Regions from separate parts of the Mesorhizobium sp. WSM4841 genome, predicted to be linked through region 2. Evidence: predicted binding sites of a transcription regulator. Region 2 holds the regulator's gene; the other holds the start of a gene.

Region 1 (8,762 bases), on a different contig from region 2:
TCAGTCGGTCTCGGAAATGGCCTACGAATTCGTCGGCAACATGCTGAGGGACGCAGCCGGAACCCAAGGCATGAAGTTCTTTCCCTTGGTATTTTCGCTGTTCATGTTCGTGCTCGTTGCCAATCTGCTCGGTCTTTTTCCATATTTCTTCACCGTCACAAGCCATATCATCGTCACCTTCGGCCTTGCCGCGCTGGTGATCGGAACCGTCGTCGTCTACGGCTTCATGAAGCATGGCCTTGGTTTCCTGAAACTGTTCGTGCCGCATGGCGTGCCGGTTTACCTGCTGCCGCTGGTGGTGCTGATCGAGGTGATTTCCTTCGTTTCGCGCCCGGTCAGCCTCTCGGTTCGTCTGTTCGCCAACATGCTGGCCGGCCACATCACGCTGAAGGTGTTCTCGGGCTTCGTGGTGAGCTTGAGCGCGCTTGGCACGCTCGGCATTGCCGGATCGGTCCTGCCGCTGGCGATGGCTGTGGCGCTGACGGCGCTGGAACTGCTGGTCGCCTTCCTGCAGGCCTACGTCTTTGCCGTGCTGACCTGCATGTATCTGAACGACGCCCTGCATCCCGGGCACTGACCCAGGTTGACCCAAGAGTTTCCGGCCTTGCTGCCGGGATAGAAAATCGCAACGGAATTTTTAGATCCAAAGGAGTTGAACACATGGAAGCAGAAGCAGCAAAGTTCATCGGCGCCGGCATCGCATGCCTCGGCATGGGTGGCGCCGGTATTGGCCTTGGCAACATCTTCGGCAGCTATCTGGCGGGCGCATTGCGTAATCCGTCGGCCGCGGATGGCCAGTTCGGCCGCCTGATCTTCGGCTTCGCCGTGACTGAAGCGCTGGGCATCTTCTCCCTGCTCATCGCGCTTCTGGCCCTGTTCGGCTAACATTGGGAATTGGACGGGCCGGCCGCAATCAGCGGCAGGCCTGACATCAGGGGATAGTCCATGTTCGTGACATCTGCCTTTGCGCAAGAGTCCGCGCCCGCTGTCGAAGGCGGCCATACCGGCACGGAAGGCGATACGCATTCCGGCACCGGTGTGCCTGCCGAGGCGCACGGCGTGTTCCCGCCATTCGATCCGGCGACATTCCCGTCGCAGCTTGTGTGGCTGGCGATCACCTTCGGGCTGTTCTACCTGTTCCTGAAGAAGGTGGTGATGCCGCGTGTTGGCGGCATCATCGATGTCCGCAACGACCGCATCACCCAGGATCTCGATCATGCCGCCAGGCTGAAGGGCGAGGCCGATGCCGCCGTTGCCGCCTATGAGCAGGAACTGGCGGAGGCCAAGATCAAGGCCAATGCGATCGGCCAGCAGGCCAACGATGCCGCCAAGGCGGAAGCCGAGGCCGCCCGCAAGAAGGTCGAGGCTGCGCTCGACCAGAAGCTTGGCGAAGCCGAGGCTCGCATTTCGTCCATCAAGGCCAATGCCATGAAGGAAGTCGGCACGATCGCCGAGGACACTGCTTCGGCAATCGTCGAGGCGCTTGTCGGCGGCAAGGCCAGCAAGGCCGAGATCGCGGCAGCCGTCAAATCCGTGGCCCGGTGAGGAGCGCATTATGGACGCCACATCACTCGCGACGCTTTGGGCCACTGTTGCCCTCGTCATTTTTCTGGCCATTGCCGTCTACGTCAAGGTGCCTAAGCTGATCGCCAAGGCGCTTGACGCCCGCGCCGACAAGATCAGCAACGAGCTTGAAGAAGCGCGCCGGCTGCGCGAGGAGGCCCAGCAATTGCTCGGCCAATACCAGCGCAAGCGCAAGGAAGCCGAGCAGGAGGCCGCCGCCATCGTCGCCGCCGCCAAGCGCGAGGCCGACATGCTGGCTGCCGAGGCGCACAAGAAGACCGAGGATTATGTCGCCCGGCGCACCGCACTTGCCGAACAGAAGATCGGTCAGGCCGAGCGCGAGGCGATCAGCGAGGTGCGCGCCAGCGCCGTCGATATCGCCGTCGAAGCCGCACGCACGCTGCTCGCCGGCAAGATTGACGCAAAGGCGGGCGCCGACCTGTTCAAGGCCTCGCTTCAGGATGTGAAGTCCAAGCTGAATTAAGCGACTTCATCAGGAAGTCATCGAAGCCGCCCGGGAAACCTGGCGGCTTTTTTTGTTAGGCGAAAGCGCCTGAGCGGTAATCTCCCCCCTTGAGGGGGAGATGTCGCCGAAGGCGACAGAGGGGGTCGCCTCGGCTGGCGCGACGCGATATCGGATAATACGTCGAATGAGAGAGGAGGTTGGCGCTTCACGCGCTGCTACCCCCTCTGGCCTGCCGGCCATCTCCCCCTCAAGGGGGGAGAAAGCGCGACGATGGACCATCGCTTAATCCAGACCCGAAAAACTCTCTTCGTCCTGCACCTCGGTTCCGCCAAGCCGGAACGGTGCGAAGGACGCGCGGTGCAGCCGCGCCACCGGTCCATGCACCTCGATCGCGGCACGGTGGCGGACCGTGGCGTAGCCCATATGGAGTTCGAAACCGTAATGCGCGTGATGGCCGCCGCAGCCGCACATCATGCGGTCGCGCATCACCTTGGCGACGATCGACGCGGCGGCGATCGACTGCGAGCGCTGGTCGCCCTTGATCAGCGCTCTGCCTTCGCATGGCAGTCCGGGCGGCACGTCGCGTCCGTCGACCAGGGCCAGCTTTGGCTGCACCGAGAGCCCGACCAAAGCGCGACGCATCGCCTCGAGGCTTGCCCTGAGAATATTGCTGCCATCGATGCCTTCCGCGCCGACCGAAGCCATCGACACGCCAAGAGCGGAGCCGAGGATTTTCAGGAACAGCGCCTCGCGCTGCAGATGGCTGAGGCGCTTGGAATCGTCGAGGCCGTCGGGAATGTTGGCGGGATCGAGCACCACCGCTGCCGCCACGACCGGCCCGGCGAGCGGGCCACGGCCTGCCTCGTCCATTCCCGCCACCGGCCATAGGCCTTCGGCCATCGCCTTCGCCTCGAAAGAGAAATCGGGTCTCTCAACGATTTCGAAGAGAAGCGGAGAATCAGAACGCGCGCGAGCCATGTTGCGGCGAGGTTCGCATCGGCTCCGATTCTCCGCAAGCCCCTCCGGGTCGGGTGAGGCACCGGACCCGGAGGGCACCGTCTGCAAGCCCGGGGACAAGGACAGGCCGGACGGGATTTTTCATGTGCCGCCGGCAGCGGCGGCACACGATGTCTTCACAGCAGCATCAGTTGCTCGGTTGCCTTGGCCGCCGCAACGAACTGGTCGGTCCTGAGCGACCGCCGCTCGGCGTTAAGGCCAAGCCGTTTGGCGGCGATCTCGAAGCGCCGGCCGATCTGCCAGGCATAGGGGCCGGCGCCTTTCATGCGCTTGCCCCAATCCGAATCGTAATCCTTGCCGTCACGCATCGAGCGGATCAGTGACATGACGTGACGGTAGCGGTCCGGATAATGGCGCAGCAGCCAATCCTTGAAGATCGGCGCGACCTCCAGCGGCAGGCGCAGCACGACATAGCCGGCCTCGCGCGCTCCTGCTGCACGTGCCGAATCGAGGATGCGTTCCATCTCCTGATCGGTCAGGCCGGGGATGATCGGAGCGACCATGACCGAGGCCGGAATGCCGGCGTCCGAAAGCTGCCTGATCGCCTCCAGCCGCTTGGTCGGCGTCGACGCGCGGGGCTCCATCGTTCTGGCCAGCATCCGGTCAAGCGTCGTCACCGACAGCGCCACCTTGGCCAGCCCGCGTTCGGCCATGCGCGACAGGATGTCGATGTCGCGCGTCACCAGCGCGGACTTGGTGACGATGCCGACCGGGTGGCCGCGCGCCTCCAGCACTTCGAGGATCTCGCGCATGATCCGGTACTGCTTCTCGATCGGCTGGTAGGGATCGGTGTTGGTGCCGATGGCGATGGTGCGCGGCTGGTAGCCGTCCTTCGACAGTTCCTTGTCGAGTAGCCGCGCCGCATCCGGCTTGGCGAACAGCCTCGATTCGAAATCCAGCCCCGGCGACAGGCCCATGAAGCTGTGCGTCGGCCGCGCGAAGCAATAGACGCAGCCATGCTCACAGCCGCGGTAGGGGTTGATCGAGCGGTCGAAGGAAATGTCGGGCGATTCGTTACGGGTGATGATGGTGCGCGGCTTTTCGACCTGCACCTCGGTCTTGAAAGGCGGCAGCTCCTCCAGCGAGTTCCAGCCATCATCGAACACATGCCGGCTGACCGGTTCGAACCGGCCGGACGGGTTGATGCCGGCGGACCGGCCGCGATTGCGGTCTGGACGGATTCGGACGCCACTCTGCTCGATCATTGCATTGGCCATCTCGGCCCTTCCAGCCCCGAAGGCGGCAATGTCGGCACGTACGATCTGTTCCATTTTTGCCCTCTCCCAGGGACTGTCGGCTGGCTGTCGAATCGCTCTGTTCATGAAAATAATCCTATTTTATCCACCAGAACAAATCAAGAACATTTTTGCCATGCTACGCAAAAACTGGCACTGCGCCCCGCATTCCGCTATTCGGCTAACGATGCTTAGCGTTCTCATCCAGACCCTGAATGACGAAGAGAGACTTGCCCGCACGCTTGCCTCACTGATTGGCGGCGCGGTCGAGGGCGTGGTGCGCGATGTCATCGTCTGCGACACCGGCTCGACCGACCAGACGCACCGCGTTGCCGAACATGCCGGCTGCCTTTATGTGGCGAGCGGCGGCATTGCCGCCGGCATCAGGCAGGCCAAGGGCGACTGGCTGCTGCTGCTGGAGCCGGGGGCGCGGTTGGCGGAAGGCTGGATCGACGAAGTCGTCGCCCACACGGCCCGGCAAACCATGCCGGCGCGGTTTTCGCGGGCGCGCGGCAGTCGCGTGCCGTTCCTGTCGCGGGTGTTTTCGGGAAACCGGGCTCTGGCCGAAGGGCTGGTGATCAGCAAGCGTCAGGCCGCGGCCTTATCGAAAAACGCCCGCAGCGCCGAAGCCATCGCGCGCGGCCTTTCGACCAAGAGGCTCGACGCCGAAATCTGGGTGGCGCCGGCGAAGTGACGGTCGTCACTCTCCCCATAGCGGGCGAGGGAACGTCGCGTCCTTCGTTAGGGTGAGGCGGCGCGCAAGCCGTGGGCGGAAAGCGGCATGATGGAATCCGCATTGGCGCGATACTCTTGGGAGGAATGCATATGCTTGTCGTCCTGCGGGAAACTCGCGATACTCAGCAATATTCGGGGAGATTGCAGATGAATGTATCTAAATTCGTTCGTATCGCCTCGCTGGCAGCCGCTTGGTCAGTGCCGGCGATCGCGGTGGCGCAGGAATCGTCGCTTTGGTCGGTTTATGAGAACACGCTCAAATCGGCCAAGTACATCGATCTGACCCACGCCTTCGAGCCGGTGCAGCCCGTATGGCCGGGCTTCGCCAATGCCAAATTCAAACCGGCTGTCGCCGGGAAGGACATCGAGGGCTACGTCAAGGCCGGCGAAGAGTTCACCTATGACAAGCATGGGTTCGTCGGGAGCGCCTACGAATTGTCGACGGACCAATATGGCACGCAGCTCGATCCGCCCTCCCACTGGAACCCACTCGGTGCAACGATCAGCGACCTGCCGGCCACTTATGCCGTGCGGCCGCTCGTCGTGATCGACATCAGCGGCAAGGTGCAGACCGACGAAGGCTATCACCTCCAGGTCGCCGACATCGAAGAATGGGAAAAGGAGCACGGCCGCATACCGGAGGGTTCGGTCGTCTTCGTGCGTTCGGATTGGTACAAGAAATGGTCCGATGCCGCCCGCTTCAACCAGAAGCCGTTTCCAGGCGTCAGTTTGGACGCGCTGAAGTTCCTGCATCTGGAGCGGAAGATTCTGTTTCATGGTCATGAGCCGCTCGACACCGACACCACGCCCAATCTCGAGGGCGAACATTGGCTGCTTCACAACAATTTCACGCAGGCAGAAGGTGTTGCAAACCTCGACAAGGTGCCTGAGGCTGGGGCGTTGGTTACAATCGGCTTTGCCAAGCCGCTTGGCGGGTCAGGCGGATATGCGCGTTACATCGCTATTGCACCCGCCGATTGGACAGAGGGCGTTTCGGTCACCGAAGCGCCTGGTGCCCCGCTTTTCCGGCAAAAGGCGCCGCTCAAGCGCGACGAGAACGGCGTCTTCCGTCCGACGCCCTGATCGTTGACGATATCATCGGGGCGGCAGGGCCGTGGCGCGTCCCATTCGACGCGATTTGTCGCGTAAGTCGGGACAAAAGGTTCAGACGACCAGCCCGTCCGGCGCTCGCGAAAACGTGACTGTCCCGATGATAGCCATCACAATTGCTGGCGCTATCGTGGCATGAGCGCCGATCCTGCCAGGGAGGCAGTCATGCTCCGCCTATCTGCCGCCGTTCTGCTGAGCCTGGCTTTCTGGCCGTTCGCCGCGTCGGCCCAGGAAGAGCCGCCGCCGTCGAGATGCGTTGCGATCGCCGAAGCGCTGCCGTCGGCCACCTATGCCAGCTTCACAGCGCCAAAGGCGCAGACGCCTCCGCTGGCCGAGGCTTTCGTCGACGGCGACGTTACGATCACCTATGCCGGCCATTCGACCTACATCATCGAGACGCCCGCCGGCGTCAGGATCGCCACCGACTTTTCCGGCGTTTACGGCGCTGACCCGCTGCCGCGCGTGGTGACCATGAACAAGGCGCACCGCACCCATTATTCGGACCATCCGGATCCCGCCATTGAGTATGTGCTGCGCGGCTGGAATCCGGACGGCGGTCCGGCGCGGCACGCCCTTGTCGTGGACGATGTCTACATCCGCAACGTGCCGACGGATATCCGCAATGGCGGCGACCTCGGCAAGGACGGCAATTCCATCTTCATTTTCGAAGTGGCGGGGCTCTGCATCGGCCATCTCGGCCATCTGCACCACCGGCTGGAAGACGCGCATTACGGCGCCATCGGCCGGCTCGACATCCTTATGGTGCCTATCGACGGCGGCATGACGCTGTCGCTCGACCGGATGACCGAAATCACCGCGCGGCTCTATTCCTCGATGATCCTGCCGATGCATCGCCATGCGACTCCGATCAGCGAATTCACAGGTAGGATGGGCGACGATTTCGCAGTGGAATTCCTGTCCGGCCAGTCGCTGACGGTTTCGCTGAAGACCCTGCCAGACCGGCCGACGATCGTCATTCTCGACGGGGTTTGAATCGCTTCGTCGCGATCTTCTCCACCGTGCGCAACCTCTTCGTTCCACCTCGCTCGAAACACTCGCTGTCGCGAAATCAACGAGCCTTAATGCTCCGTCAAGCTTGCCGGAAAGTTTGCGACAGCTCCTTTCATTGTGCATTGCACAAAATCTAACCGGGGCTTACCATTCCTTTGATGCGGGCGGATGGGTTTGGGTAACGCCTGAGCGGTGAGCGGCCGACGCTTCGTCGACGCGCCCTTATAGCTGAGGATCCTGATGACCCTTTCAAGTCCTGACCAATCCGGTGCTGCAAGCCTCGAGTCGATCGCCCGAAACGGCAGCCTGCTGCGCCGCATTGCGGTGCGGATTCCGACCTATCTGTCGGACCTTCGCGAAAATCCGGCATGGCTGCCGATGTTTATGCTGGCGCGCACCATGCCGGCGCGGCGGTTGCATTGGCGTGGCGCAAAACCGGTTCGACCCACACAAAAAGACCAGGAGACGATGTTCGCTGGCGTCGATCGTGACGCGGTGGTCGGCGCGCTCCGCTCGGACGGCCTCTTTTCCGGGCTTGCCCTGCCGTCGTCGATCCACGAGGAAATCGCCAGCTTTGCGCAGCGCACGCCTTGCTTCGGCAATTTCGACCGTCGCCTGGAGTTCCTGCCGGCCGAACATGCCGAGGCCGAGAAGCACTTCGGCCGTCCCTTGCTCAGCGGCCATTTTTTCGAGCGGGTTCTCGACTGCAACGCTGCGCTTACGGTACAGCGCGACCCGCTGCTTCTCGACATCGCAGCCCATTATCTCGGCAGCCAGGCGAAGCTGATCACCACGCGCGTCTGGTGGAGCTTTCCGACGAGCTCCGTCTCCGACGCCGAGAAGAACCTGGCGTCGCTTGGCAAATACCACTTCGATCTCGACGATTGGCGGATGCTGAAATTCTTCTTCTATCTCAATCCGGTCGATGCCGAGACCGGTCCGCATGTCTATGTTCGCGGCAGCCATAATCGCCGCATCCTCAAGCATCAGATGACGCTTCTTGTCGGCCACCCCGCGGAAGAGGTTCTGAGTGTCTACGGCGCGCAGAGCCCGATTATGCTGACCGGCGAGGCAGGTTTGGGCTTTGTCGAGGATCCCTTCGGCTTCCACATGGGCACCGTGCCGACGCGCAAACCGCGGCTGATGATGGAAGTCGGCTTCGGCGTTTCGCCGCCCTCGCGTCGGCGGTTCCACGGCGAGCCGGTTATTCGCTGATTTTTGGCGCTGATTTTTGGCCCGAAACAGCCTTTTGGGAACCTGGCCTAACTTGTCTTGGTGCCGCCGCGCCGCAGATGCTCGTCCAGGCGCGGCATGATCTCGACGAAGTTGCAGGGCATGTGCCGGTAGTCGAGCTGCGGCTTCAGAATGCCGTCCCAGGCGTCCTTGCAGGCGCCGGGCGAACCCGGCAGCACGAAAACGAAGGTCGCGTTGACGACGCCGCCGGTCGCCCGGCTCTGGATCGTCGAAGTGCCGATCTTGTCATAGGAAATGCGGTGGAACACTTCGGAAAAGCCGTCCATGCGCTTTTCGAAGATCGGCTCCAGCGCCTCCGGCGTCACATCGCGGCCGGTAAAGCCGGTGCCGCCGGTGGTGATGACGACATCGATCGCGTCGTCCCTCGACCA
Region 2 (8,762 bases):
CCGCTGAGATGACCGCAGGCTCGGTGGCAACCGGCTATGTGAGGCTTCTGCCTCCGACTGGCCCGGTTAGGCCGGACAGTTATGACTTCTCCTTCGACAGCTATTTCGCCGGTATCGGTGCCAGTGGCTTTTTCCTCGGCAATCCGAAGATCGTCGTTTCCGAAGATGCACCGTTCGCCGCGCGCATTTCTTCCTCGATCGAAAAGGCGCGTGAAACCATCGCCGACCATATCAGGGACAGCATCGGTGGCGCCGAGGGGGAGATTGCCGCCGCGCTGATCGTCGGCGTGCGTGCCGGCATTCCCGAAGAGATAAACGAATCGATGCGGCGCACCGGCATCTACCACATCATCTCGATTTCCGGCCTGCACATGGCGCTTGTCGCCGGCACCATCATGGGATTGCTGCGCGGCGCCTTTGCGCTGGTTCCCGATTTTTCGTCGCGCCGGCCGGTCAAAAAATATGCGGCTGCTGCCGCACTCGTTTCCATCGCTGCCTATCTGATTTTTTCCGGTATCGTGGTCGCGGCTGAACGCAGCTTTATCATGCTGGCGGTAATGCTTGTCGCCGTGCTGTTCGACCGGGCGGCACTCACCATGCGCAATCTGGCGATTTCGGCCATCGCCGTCATCGTCGTGTCGCCGCACGAGGTGGTCGGCCCAAGCTTCCAGATGTCCTTCGCCGCGACCGCTGCTCTCGTGGGCGCCTATGCCGGCTGGTCCGACTATCGTGCCGACAAGGCCACCGCGCCGCCACAGCGACGGTCAACGATCGCTTTCGTCACGCGAAAACTTGCCGCTGGGACAGGTACCATCGCAATGACCTCCATCATTGCCGGCAGCGCCACCGCACTCTTCGCCATCTGGCACTTCCAGCGCGTCTCGCCGCTCAGCCTGTTCGCCAATCTGGCCGTCATGCCGATCGTCACGGTCGTGATGTTCCTGGCCGTCGTCAGCGCCTTGGCAATGCCGTTCGGCTTCGACGGCCCTTTCCTATACATGATGGGCAAGGGGCTGACGGCCATGATTGCAATATCGGGATGGATCTCCGAGCGGTCGCCGGTCGATGCCGTCGGGCTGATCTCGTTGCAGTCGGTTCTGCTGGTGACGGCCGCCCTGGTCATCGCCACGATGGCAACGACATGGTTGCGGCTTGCGGCACTTCCCTTTGCGCTCGCCGGCCTGCTGACGATTTCCGAGACGCGCACCCCCGACGTGCTGATTTCGGAAGATGCGCATCTGGTGGCGCTGCCGATCGGCGGCGGCGAACTTGCCGTCAACCGGGTGCACTCGAACGAATTCACCACCGACAACTGGAAACATGCGCTGGTTTCAGCGACCATTGTCGAGCCGGAGACATTCGAAAAAGGAGACGTGCGGTTCGACATCGTCGACCCGGCCGACCTGCCGCCGGGAGCGCCCTTCTACTGCACTGCCGGCCTGTGCCTCGCCCGGCACCAGTCCGGCGCGATCATCGCGCTCGCCGACGACCGCAAAACCGCACGGCCAGCCTGTGCCTTTGCGGATTTGATCGTCATCGATGATGCCACAGCCTATTATAATCCCTGCCGCAATCCGCTGGTTCTCGTCGTCACCAAACGGCAGCTCGCTCGCATGGGCAGTGCCGCCGTCTTTTTCGATCCGCTATCTGCGACGACGCGCGCAGAAATCCGTTTTGCCGTCAGACAGCCCTATAGGCCTTGGCATGAGCAGCGGAGATTTTCGCGCGAGGCGAGGGGCCTGCCGCCATACCGCAGGGCCGAGAAACCCAAAAAGCCTGCCGTTCAGTAACGCCGGATCAGTCCGACGAGCTTGCCTTGCACCTTGACCCTGTCCGGCCCGAAGATGCGCGTCTCATAGGCCGGATTGGCGGCTTCCAGTGCGATCGAGGCACCTTTGCGGCGGAACCGCTTCAGCGTCGCTTCCTCGTCGTCGACCAAGGCGACGATGATCTCGCCAGGCTGGGCGGTGTCGGCGTTGCGGATGATGACCGTGTCGCCGTCGAAAATGCCGGCCTCGATCATCGAGTCACCCTTGACCTCCAGCGCGTAGTGCGTGCCGCCGGTGATCATGTCCGGTGGTACCGAAATCGAATGCGTCTGGTGCTGGATGGCGTCGATCGGCACACCGGCAGCGATGCGGCCCATCACCGGTATGGAGATGGTGGCAACGACGTCGTCGTCATTGCCGGCTGCGGGCATGCGCGAAGGCGCCGGCTTGATCTGTCGTCCGAGGCTGCCCTGCCCAAGGCTGCCCTGAATGACGCTTGGCGAGAATTTGCGCGCCGCATTGAGGCCGGGCGCGATCGAATCGGGCAGGCGCAGCACCTCCAGCGCGCGGGCGCGGTTGGGCAGGCGGCGAATGAAACCGCGCTCCTCCAGTGCAGTGATCAGCCGATGGATCCCCGACTTCGAGGCGAGGTCGAGCGCTTCCTTCATCTCGTCGAACGAGGGCGGAATGCCGCTTTCCTTCAGCCGCTCGTGGATGAACATCAGCAGTTCATGTTGTTTGCGTGTCAGCATCGCGACCCCCAACAGAATCAGAAAAACAAACCCAGAACAAACACTATCTGTTCCAGTTGTGTTCCGCAACCGTTTAAAATTTAATGAATGTGTTGACGTTTTGTTCAGCGTAGCATCAGCACGCTGCACGCGGCGCCCGTCGCGGCTGGGGGAGCGAACGGCTCGCGCACGATCAGCCCGTTGGCGTCGGCCAGCATTTTGAGCATCGAGGAATCCTGGATGCCGAACGGGGTCGCCAGCAGCGTGCCGGCTTCTTCGCTAACCACGGCGCGTACATAGTCCTGCCTGAGATCGTTGGCCGGCATGGCGGCGCCGAGCCGCGCCTGACGCATGTCCTGCCGGAAGGCGCGGCCGCCGAGCCGCGCAAGCAGCGGCGTCAGAAAGAGCTGCGTGCAGACCAGGCTCGCCACCGGATTGCCAGGCAGGCCGATGCAGCGGATGTCACCCAGCCGCCCGAACATCAGCGGCTTGCCGGGCCGCATGGCGATTTTCCAGAAATCGAGCGTCATGCCTTCACCGGTCAGCACGTCATGGACCAGGTCATGGTCGCCGACCGAGGCGCCGCCCAGCGTGACGATGACGTCGGCGCCTGCGTCGACCGCTTGTTTCACCAGCGTGGCGATCGCCTCCTTGCGGTCGGGGGCGATGCCGAGATCGAGCGCGCTGGCGCCGACCGAGCGGGCCGCGGCGGCGACGCCATAGGCATTGGACGAGATGATCTGGTCGGGGCCAAGGTCGCTGCCCGGCGGCAGCAATTCGTCGCCGGTGGCGATGATGGCGACCAACGGCCGTTTCACCACGCTGACCTGCGGGTGGTTGGCCGACGCCGCCAGCGACAATGCCGCCGGATCAAGCGGGCGGCCTTTCTCCAGCAGGACGTCGCCCTTCGAGAAATCGAGCCCGAGGCGGCGGATGTTGCGGCCTTCAACCGTCGACGCGGTCACTTCGATGCTGCCGCCGCCGAGGTCGCGGACATTCTCCTGGATGACGATGGTGTCCGCGCCTGCAGGAAGCGGCGCGCCGGTGAAGATGCGCACGGCCTGCGCCGGGCCGACTGTTCCGGCAAAGCCGCGTCCGGCCGGCGCCATGCCGATCACCGAAAGTCTTGCGGGCACGGATGCGACATCCTCGGCCCGCACGGCATAGCCGTCCATGGCGGACGCGTTGAACGGCGGCTGGGTGCGGAGCGCCAGGAGCGGCTCCGCCAGCACGCGGTCGGCGGCGTCCATCAGGGCGACGCTTTCAGCCTGCAAGGGCGCAGCATCCTCAAGCAGGCGCTCGAGCGCCTCGGCGACCGGAAGCAGTGCCATTATTAGCCTGCCCCCTTGGCATCCGCCTTGTAGTCGCCGGATTTGCCGCCGGTCTTTTCCGCCAGCCTGATGCCCGAGATCACCATGGCGCGGTCGACCGCCTTGGCCATGTCATAGATGGTCAGGCAGGCGACCGAGACGGCGGTCAGCGCTTCCATCTCGACGCCGGTCTTACCGGTGACGCGGGCCAGCGCCGTGACCTTCAGGCCTGGCAGCGTCGCGTCCGGTTCGATGTCAATGGATACCTTGGTCAACAGCAGCGGATGGCAGAGCGGGATCAGCTCATGCGTCCTCTTGGCCGCCATGATGCCGGCGATGCGCGCCGTGCCCAGCACGTCGCCCTTCTTGGCATCGCCGTCGAGAATCATCTTCAGCGTTTCGGGCCGCATCGAGACAAGACCTTCGGCGATTGCCGTGCGCGTCGTCTCCGCCTTGTCGCCGACATCGACCATATTGGCTTCGCCTTTCGCGCCAAGATGGGTGAGGGCGGCCGTCATCGTCAGGTCACCTTAGCGCGACGTGCGTCCGTCTGGACGCGCAAAGCACGCTCTAACACTTTGAATCTATGCATCGTGCTCTCCGAAAATCGATTCCGATTTTCGGGCCGATGCAATGGCGGGCGCATTGCCCGTCAAAAGCAGGCGCGTCGCAGTGGCCACGTCCTGTTGCCGCATCAGGCTCTCGCCGACGAGGAACGTACCGATGTCGCTCCGTTGCAGCCTGCGGCAGTCTTCGTGCGAGAAAATACCGCTCTCGCTGACCAGCAGGCGGTCTGCCGGCATCATCGTCGCGAGCCGCTCCGAGGTCTCGATGCTGGTTTCGAACGTCCGGAGATTGCGGTTGTTGATGCCGATCAGCCGCGATGACAGTTTCAGCGCGCGTTCCGTCTCAGCCTCGTCATGCACTTCGACCAGCGCGTCCATGCCGAGTTCGAACGCCGTCGTTTCGAGTTCCCTGGCCACGGCGTCATCGACGCTCGCCATGATGATCAGGATGGCGTCAGCGCCCCACGCACGGGCTTCGAATACCTGATAAGGCTCGAACAGAAAATCCTTGCGCAAAGCGGGCAATGTCACGGCGTTGCGCGCATCGGTGAGGAATTCAGGCGCACCCTGGAAGGACGGCGCGTCGGTCAGCACCGAAAGGCAGGCGGCGCCACCTTTCGCATAGGCCCTGGCCAGTGCCGGCGGATCGAAATCGGCACGGATCAGGCCCTTGGACGGGCTGGCCTTCTTGATCTCGGCGATCAGCGCGAAGCTGCCGGATTTGCGCCTGGCTTCAAGAGCCGAGAGAAAGCCGCGCGCTGCGTCGGTGTCCTTCGCCCGCGCCTTGACCTCGGCAAGCGGCACGCGCGCCTTCGCCGCGGCGATCTCGTCGCGCTTGTAGGCTTCGATCTTGCGCAGGATATCAGACACGGCTCTATCCGTTCGAAATCTCGACCAGCCGATCGAGCACTTTCAGCGCCCGGCCACTGTCGATGGCTTGCGCCGCCGTCGCCATGCCGTCGGCAAGCGTCGTCGCCTTGCCCGCCACCACCAGCCCCGCGCCGGCGTTCATCAGCACCGTATCACGAAAGGCGCCGGCAGCGCCGCCCAGCATGTCGCGCAGCGCCTGGGCGTTGTAGGCGGCATCGCCGCCGCGCAACTCGTCCTTGGTGTGCCGCTTCAGCCCAACCGCTTCCGGTGTCAGCGTAAAGGTTCGGATCTCGCCGCCGACCAGTTCGGCCACTTGGGTTTCACCGGTGGTGGTGATCTCGTCATAACCGTCGCCATGGGCGACCCAGGCGTGGTCGGCGCCCAGTGCCTTCAGCGTCTCGGCCACCGGCATGATCCATTCCGGCAAGAAGACGCCGACCATCTGCCGGCTCACACTGGCCGGATTAGAGAGCGGGCCAAGCAGGTTGAAGATGGTGCGGGTGCCGAGCTCGACGCGGATCGGACCGACATGCTTCATCGCCGGATGATGCGCCGGCGCGAACATGAAGCCGACGCCTGCATCGTGGATGCAGTGGCCGATCGTTTCCGGCGGGATATCGATCTTGACGCCGAGCGCGGTCAGCACGTCGGCGGCGCCGGTCTGCGAGGACAGTCCGCGATTGCCGTGCTTGGCCACCGGCACGCCGCAGGCGGCGATGACGAAGGCGGATGCGGTCGAGATGTTGACGCTGTGCGAATTGTCGCCGCCGGTGCCGACGATGTCGATCGCGCCAGCGGGCGCGTCGACGCGCAGCATCTTGGCGCGCATGGTGGCGACGGCGCCGGAAATCTCGCTCACCGTCTCGCCGCGCACGCGCAGCGCCATCAGGAAGCCGCCGATCTGGCCGGGCGTAGCGTCGCCCGACATGATGATGTCGAAGGCCTCGCGCGCTTCCTCGAAGGAAAGAGAATTGCCTGCGGCGACCTTGGCGATATGGGTCTTGAGCGCGCTCATCTGGTCAGGGCTTGGGCAACGGCGGTCTGGTCGATGCGAATGTCATATTGCGTCTGCAGCTGCGCCACCAGCTGGTCGAGCAGGTCATCGGACATGCCGGCGGTGAACGATTTCTGCGCCTCATCCGGCACCGAGCTGGCGTCGGCTCCGGCAGGCTCGAAGACTTCGGCGATCTTGAACAGGATCTGTCCGTCGCCGGTGGGCGAGGGGATCAATCCGGTCCCGCCTTGGCCTTCGCTGAACATCGCAGCCGCCCCTTCCTTGCCGAAATCGACGTCGTCCGCCTCGCGCTTGACGCCGCGCTTGGTCTGCTTCTCGAGCTTGAGCTCGCTCGCGATCACATCGAGCGTAGCGCCGGCATCGAGACGCTTTTCGAGTTCGCCCGCTTTTGCGGTGAGCCGCTTGGTCGTTTCCGCCGCCGTCCAGTCGGCCACCACCTTCTGGCGGACTTCATCCAGCGTGCGGTCGCGGGCCGGCGTGATCGACTCCACCTCGTAGAACACGAAGCCGTTGTCGGCGGTGGTGAGGTCGGGATTCTCGGTGCCGGGTTCGGCGTCGAACACCGCCTTAATGAGTTCCGGCGATTCCGGCAGGTCCTTGACGATGGTGCCGTCCGGCCTCAGGCCGGTGCGATCGATCGTGTCGATGGTGACGACCTTCAGCTTCAGTTTTTCAGCCGCTTCCTTGAGCGTGCTGCCCGAAGCGCGGATATCTTCGTAATTGTCATGCACGTCCAACAGAATGCGGCTTGCCTCGCCCAGCGCCAGATCCCTGCGGATATCGGCGGACACTTCGGCCAGCGGCTTCACCACTTCGGGCTTGATGTCGGTGACGCGCAGCAGCACCGGACCGAAGGCGCCCTGAACGACCGGACTGACTTCGTTGACATTGAGCGCAAACGCCGCATCCGCCACCGCCTTGTCGGCGATCTTGTCCTTGGACAGCGTGCCGAGCAGCGTGTCGGCTTGCGTCTTGCCCTCGGCGGCGACGATCTTGTCGAAGGTCGCGCCGGTCTTGAGTGAATCGAGCGCGGCCTTCGCGGCATCAGGCGTTTTGAACACGAGCTGTTCGATGGTGCGCGTTTCCGGCGTGGTGTAGCGCCCCTTGTTCTTGTTGTAGTCGTCGCTGACCTGTTGGTCGGTCACGGCGCTCAGATCCATGATGTCTTGCGGCTCGAGCCTGACATAGGAGAATTTGCGGTATTCGGGCGCCGCATAGGTCTTTTTGTTTTCCTCGAAATAAGCTGAAAGCGCAGTGTCGGATGGCGCTTCAATCGGCTCGACCAGCGATTTCGGCAAGGTCAGATAGTCAATGGTGCGGTCTTCGCCACGATAAAGCGCGACTGCCTTCAAGAAAGTATCCGGAGCCTTGAGGCCGTCCGAAACCGCCTCGACGATCTGCTGGCGCACAGCCACCTGGGCGCGATTCCTCAGATAGTCTTCCGGCCGCATGCCGACCTGTTGCAGTATGTATTCGAAAGTCCTTCTGTCGAAGGTGCCGCCGGGACCCTTGAAGGCCGGGTCTTCATGCGTGAGTTGGGCCAGCCGGTCCTTGGACAGCCCTAGTCCGAGCTTGCGGGCCTGCTCATCGAGAACGGCGCCCGACACGAGTTGCGCCAGCACCTGGTTGTCGAGGCCGAGCGCCGTCGCCTGCTCGCGGCTGATGCGCTGGCCGAATTGCTGCGACATCACGCTGATCTGGCGATCATAGGCGAGGCGATACTCGTTGATCGACACTTTGGTGCCTCCGGCCGTGACAACTGCATCGTGGCCTGCAAAACCACCGACCAGCTGCCCGGAAATGCCCCAGACGGCGAAGCTCAACACCAACAATATCAGCAGTGCCTTCGCGACCCAGGTCCCCGCCGCGCTTCTCAAGATACTAAGCATGGTCACTTCCGATTTTTGCGCATTTTCGCATGCGCCGAGTCTGAAACAAGCGCAATAGCGTCCTTCCGGCCCACTGTCGATTGCTTTGTGGGCTGAGTTTGGTAGTGAGGACGCAGCCGAATATCGCCCGGAGGAACAAATCCCATGACGCCAGGAATCCGCCCGCTGGTCGCAGGCAACTGGAAAATGAACGGCACCAGGGCCTCGCTCAACGAACTCAGGATGATCGGCAACGGCTTTATGAGCGGGCTCGACGCGGAAACCGAAGCGCTGGTCTGCGTTCCGGCGACGCTGCTGGCGCATGCCGCAGAGATTTTGTCGCGCACGCCGGTCCGGGCCGGGGGCGAGGATTGCCACACCAAGGAGAGCGGCGCCCATACCGGCTGTATTTCGGCCGAGATGCTGAAAGACGCGGGCGCCAGCCACGTCATCGTCGGCCATTCCGAACGCCGCGCCGATCACAATGAGGACGACGCCATTGTACAGGCCAAGGCGTCCGCCGCGTGGCGAGCCGGACTGGTAGCCATCATCTGCATCGGTGAGACGAGAGCCGAACGCGAGGCAGGCGCGACGCTCGACGTGCTGTCGCGCCAGGTCGCCGGCTCGGTGCCG

Evidence for each region. Region 2 encodes LexA, which represses DNA repair genes until DNA is damaged. Its sites were predicted from a motif close to TGTTCNNNNTGTGTTCNG; they were not measured.
Region 1: the regulator LexA is predicted to act here: its motif matches at 4,392-4,409, upstream of AC0L14_RS01510 (PA0069 family radical SAM protein).

Annotation. Positions count from the first base shown of each region.
Region 1 is NZ_JBVVQC010000001.1:311,519-320,280, reverse strand. It holds gene AC0L14_RS01535 (F0F1 ATP synthase subunit A) at 1-577, shown strand, start outside; gene AC0L14_RS01530 (F0F1 ATP synthase subunit C) at 661-885, shown strand; gene AC0L14_RS01525 (F0F1 ATP synthase subunit B) at 946-1,545, shown strand; gene AC0L14_RS01520 (F0F1 ATP synthase subunit B) at 1,556-2,047, shown strand; gene AC0L14_RS01515 (ribonuclease HII) at 2,312-3,007, opposite strand; gene AC0L14_RS01510 (PA0069 family radical SAM protein) at 3,163-4,317, opposite strand; gene AC0L14_RS01505 (glycosyltransferase) at 4,469-4,975, shown strand; gene AC0L14_RS01500 (cyclase family protein) at 5,164-6,099, shown strand; gene AC0L14_RS01495 (MBL fold metallo-hydrolase) at 6,292-7,119, shown strand; gene AC0L14_RS01490 (phytanoyl-CoA dioxygenase family protein) at 7,378-8,352, shown strand; gene moaB (molybdenum cofactor biosynthesis protein B) at 8,400-8,762, opposite strand, start outside.
Region 2 is NZ_JBVVQC010000005.1:131,925-140,686, reverse strand. It holds gene AC0L14_RS08040 (ComEC/Rec2 family competence protein) at 1-1,790, shown strand, start outside; gene lexA (transcriptional repressor LexA) at 1,784-2,521, opposite strand; gene AC0L14_RS08030 (molybdopterin molybdotransferase MoeA) at 2,626-3,831, opposite strand; gene moaC (cyclic pyranopterin monophosphate synthase MoaC) at 3,834-4,328, opposite strand; gene trpC (indole-3-glycerol phosphate synthase TrpC) at 4,395-5,246, opposite strand; gene trpD (anthranilate phosphoribosyltransferase) at 5,251-6,261, opposite strand; gene AC0L14_RS08010 (SurA N-terminal domain-containing protein) at 6,258-8,150, opposite strand; gene tpiA (triose-phosphate isomerase) at 8,295-8,762, shown strand, end outside.